Regions from separate parts of the Arthrobacter sp. JUb119 genome, predicted to be linked through region 1. Evidence: predicted binding sites of a transcription regulator. Region 1 holds the regulator's gene; the other holds the start of a gene.

What was found. Region 1 encodes HrcA, which represses chaperone genes, less so after heat shock. Its sites were predicted from a motif close to TTNGCACTCGNNNNNNNCGAGTGCNAA; they were not measured.
Region 2: the regulator HrcA is predicted to act here: its motif matches at 821-847, upstream of groL (chaperonin GroEL).

Annotation. Positions count from the first base shown of each region.
Region 1 is NZ_JANUFE010000001.1:837,552-839,752, forward strand. It holds gene M2368_RS03990 (DUF3097 domain-containing protein) at 1-278, opposite strand, end outside; gene hrcA (heat-inducible transcriptional repressor HrcA) at 406-1,419, shown strand; gene dnaJ (molecular chaperone DnaJ) at 1,485-2,201, shown strand, end outside.
Region 2 is NZ_JANUFE010000002.1:15,410-17,610, forward strand. It holds gene M2368_RS06130 (DUF3263 domain-containing protein) at 1-102, shown strand, start outside; gene M2368_RS06135 (LytR C-terminal domain-containing protein) at 145-750, shown strand; gene groL (chaperonin GroEL) at 1,047-2,201, shown strand, end outside.

The sequences.
Region 1 (2,201 bases):
AGCTTATGGGGCGGTGCGGCCTTGGCAACGGGATCAATGATCTCCACCGCTTCGCCTTCGAGGAAGAACCCGAAGCCCGCCTGGAAGGAGCGGGTCTTGCCGTGGCGGTCCTCGAGCACGATCACGCGCATGCCACCGGATTTCTCGGTACGGATGACTTCTCCTACCCATCCTGAGGTGGCATCTTCCAGAATCATGCCACGTTCAACAGGGACCTGGCGGAGTTTTTTCGGTGCCGGTGCACTCAGATCCCGTGGTCCCCAGGAGTAATTAGTCACGTACTGCCTTTCGCTGTGATCGAATACGCTCGAAATCCAATGCTAGCAACTGCTGAACGTATTAGACTTGGCACTTGACAGGTTAGAGTGCCAAAGCCGGGCACAGGGAATCCAAGGAGGTGCTGTTGTGACAGAGCCGCGACGCCTAGACGTTCTGCGTGCCATCGTGGAGGACTACGTCCAATCCCGTGAGCCAGTGGGTTCCAAAGCGCTCCTTGACCGGCACAACCTCGGTGTCAGCGCCGCGACGATCCGCAATGACATGGCTATGCTGGAAGAAGAGGGGCTCATAGTCGCTCCGCATACTTCCTCCGGACGGATCCCCACCGAAAAGGGATACCGCCGCTTCGTCGATGAGATCGGCGAGCTCAAGCCGCTGTCGCGGGCTGAACGCGACGCCATCAACAAGATCCTGGACAGCTCCACGGACCTGGACGAGATGCTCAAAAGCACCGTTCGCCTCCTGGCGCGGTTGACCAACCAGGTAGCAATGATCCAGGTGCCGCACTACGACACCGCTTCGTTGAAGAACCTCGATCTGGTCGGACTGGGCTCGGCCCAGGTGCTGATGGTGATGATCGCTTCCAATGGCACGGTGGATCAGCGCATGATGCCGGTCCAGCGTTCCTACAGCGATGATGAGCTGGATGACTTGAAGCTGTGGCTGCTCAACAATTTCGGGGGAGTGAAGCTTGCCGAACTTGCCGGCCGGCTCACCCGCATCGAGCGCAGTTCGACGCAGCAGGCCGACCCCCTGGTGGACCAGGTGATCGGTGCGCTGGAAGAAATGGCCCAGGCGGCCAACGCGCAACGCATCATCATGGCAGGCACCGCGAACCTCGCCCGCGTGGAAGGGGACTTCCCGCTGAGCATAACCCCGGTGCTCGAGGCGCTCGAGGAGCAGGTAGTGCTGCTCAAGCTCTTCTCCGAGCTGGAAGCCGATTCGCGCGGCGTGGCCGTGGCCATCGGCACCGAGCACCACTACGGGCAGCTGTCGGAAGCCGCCGTGGTCGCCACCACCTACGGCACCGATGTGCGCAACAAGCTCGGGGTCCTGGGCCCCACCCGGATGAACTATCCAACCTCCATGGCCTCGGTTCGTGCGGTGGCACGGTACCTGTCGAAGATTTTGGCTAACTAGCCTCGCTGGGCACCGCCCGGCACTACCGAATTTCAAGATTCTCAGGAAAGGACACGGCGAATAACGTGAGCTCGCATTACGAGACCCTAGGCGTCGCCAAGGACGCGACCCCGCAGGAAATCAAGAGTGCCTACCGCAAGTTGGCGCGTAAGCTGCACCCGGATGTAAACCCTAGCGATGACGCTGCAGAACAGTTCAAGCTGGTCACCCGAGCCTACGAAGTCCTTTCCGACCAGACCAAGCGCTCCAACTACGACGCCACCGGCGATGAGAACGGCAACGGCCACCCGGGCTTCGGCGGTGGCGGCCAGGGCTTTGGCGGCTTCGGCGACATCTTCGAGCAGTTCTTCGGTGGCGGCCAGGCCCAGGGCCCGGCATCACGCACCCAGCCGGGCCGCGACGCGCTGATCACCATCACCATCGACCTGGAAGACGCGGTCAAGGGCACGGTCTACCCGCTGGAGATGGAAACCGCTGTCAGCTGCAAGACGTGCAACGGTTCGTGCACGCGCGAAGGCACCAGCCCGGTCACCTGCGACATCTGCCATGGCGCAGGCCAGGTGCAGCGTCCAGTGCGTTCATTCCTGGGCCAGATGATGACCGTGGAAACCTGTGCGGCCTGCCGCGGTTTCGGCACCACCATCCCGGACCCCTGCCTGGAGTGCAACGGCGAAGGCCGGGTGCGCGAGCATGTGTCCAAGTCGCTGAACGTTCCTGCAGGTGTCGACTCCGGCACCCGCATCCAGCTGCGCGGACAGGGCGAAGCCGGCCCGGGCGGCGGG
Region 2 (2,201 bases), on a different contig from region 1:
ACCGACGCGGCACTGGCCTACGACCCGATGTTGGTCAAGCGCCTGCGCAGAGCACGTTCCACAAAACGTCGCGTGGGCGGTAAGGTCGGCACGGGACGATAACCCTGCCTGCCGTGACCAATCAGACCTCGAGCAAGGACAAGAATGACCAACTACCCGCGTGACGAATTTGATCGCGTTCCGGAGTTCAGCACCCGTGTGGGTTCGCACCACGCCCACGGATGGGCGCAGTCCGCCGCGTCGAAGTCAACCGGTGGGAAATTGCGCTGGGTAGTGCTGACCGCTGTACTCGTGCTGGTGATCGGTGCCTTGTCCTTCATCTTCGGCCCTCAGCTCAAGGAGACCCTCGCGACTTCCACGGGAAGCGACACCTCGCAAACCCAGGAAGTCACCGCCGAGCCCTCCGTGGAACCCACACCTAGTGAATCCGCATCGCCAACGAGCACCATCGATGACGAAGACGTGCTCTACGGCCAGCTGATTGGCGTGTACAACGCGGCAAGTGTTGCCGGTCTGGCTAATGAAGGCGAAGACGCCATGGCCGAAGCCGGGTTCACCAGCATTGTGGCCGACAACTGGACCAGGCCCGCAGAAGTCTCCACGGTTTATTACATGTCCGAGTCCTACCGCACTACCGCTGAAAAAGCTGCAGAAATCCTGAATATCGACGAAGTTCTGCAGACCAGCAACATTCCGAACCGGGTCACCGTGGTTCTGGGCTCCGATGACACCCTGGGGCTAAACGAATAATTCGTTCATAATTCCATTCGCTCAGAGCCGATCGGCTTGCACTCGCCATGCGAGAGTGCCAATATTTGTATTAGCACTCATGCGTTGCGACTGCTAACGCCGGTCGGCTTTTGCGTTCTCCAAGAACTCCATGAAGCACCGGACAGCGGACGCAGGGCGTGGGCGTGGAAAATACCTCAGATAGCGAGAGCTGAAACGGTTGCTGGCCCGATGCCGCACCGGTCCACTCGTCCGTCGCGGGCGCTGTCTGTCGGTTGCATTTTCGCAAAATCGTCCCGAAAGGACCGTACGCCACAATGGCTAAGATGATTGCATTTGACGAGGAAGCACGCCGCGGACTTGAGCGCGGCCTGAACACCCTTGCTGACGCGGTGAAGGTCACCCTGGGCCCACGCGGCCGCAACGTTGTTCTGGAAAAGAAGTGGGGCGCTCCTACTATCACCAACGACGGCGTGTCCATCGCTAAGGAAATCGACCTCGAAGAGCCTTACGAGAAGATCGGCGCAGAGCTGGTCAAGGAAGTTGCCAAGAAGACCGACGACGTCGCTGGCGACGGTACCACCACCGCAACCGTGCTGGCACAGGCACTGGTCAAGGAAGGCCTGCGCAACGTTGCCGCAGGTGCTGACCCAATCGCACTGCGCCGCGGTATCGACAAGGCCGTAGAAGCTGTTACCGCTGAACTGTTCGCCGCTGCGAAGAAGGTCGAATCCAAGGAGCAGATCGCTGCTACCGCTTCGATCTCTGCTGGCGATCCGGAAATCGGCGCACTGATTGCTGAAGCTCTCGACAAGGTCGGCGAGCAGGGCGTTATCACCGTTGAAGAATCCAACACCTTCGGCCTGGAGCTGGAGCTGGCAGAGGGCATGCGCTTCGACAAGGGCTACATCTCCGCTTACTTCGTCACCGACGCTGAGCGCCAGGAAACCGTTCTCGAGGACCCTTACGTCCTCATCGTGAACTCGAAGATCTCCTCGGTCAAGGACATGGTGACCTTGCTGGAGAAGGTCATGCAGTCGAACAAGTCGCTGCTGATCATCGCCGAAGATGTCGAGGGCGAAGCCCTGGCTACCCTGATCCTGAACAAGATCCGCGGCCTGTTCAAGTCCGTTGCTGTCAAGGCTCCGGGCTTCGGCGACCGTCGCAAGGCCATGCTGACCGACATCGCTATCCTCACCGGCGGCCAGGTTGTTTCCGAGGAAATCGGCCTGTCCCTGGACAACGTAGGCCTGGAAGTCCTCGGTACCGCCCGCAAGGTCGTTATCACCAAGGACGAGACCACCATCGTTGAAGGTGGCGGCGAAGCCGACGCCATCGAGGGACGCAAGGCCCAGATCGCAGCCGAGATCAAGAACACCGACTCGGACTACGACCGCGAGAAGCTGCAGGAGCGCCACGCAAAGCTCTCCGGCGGTGTCGCTGTGCTGAAGGCCGGGGCTGCTACCGAGGTA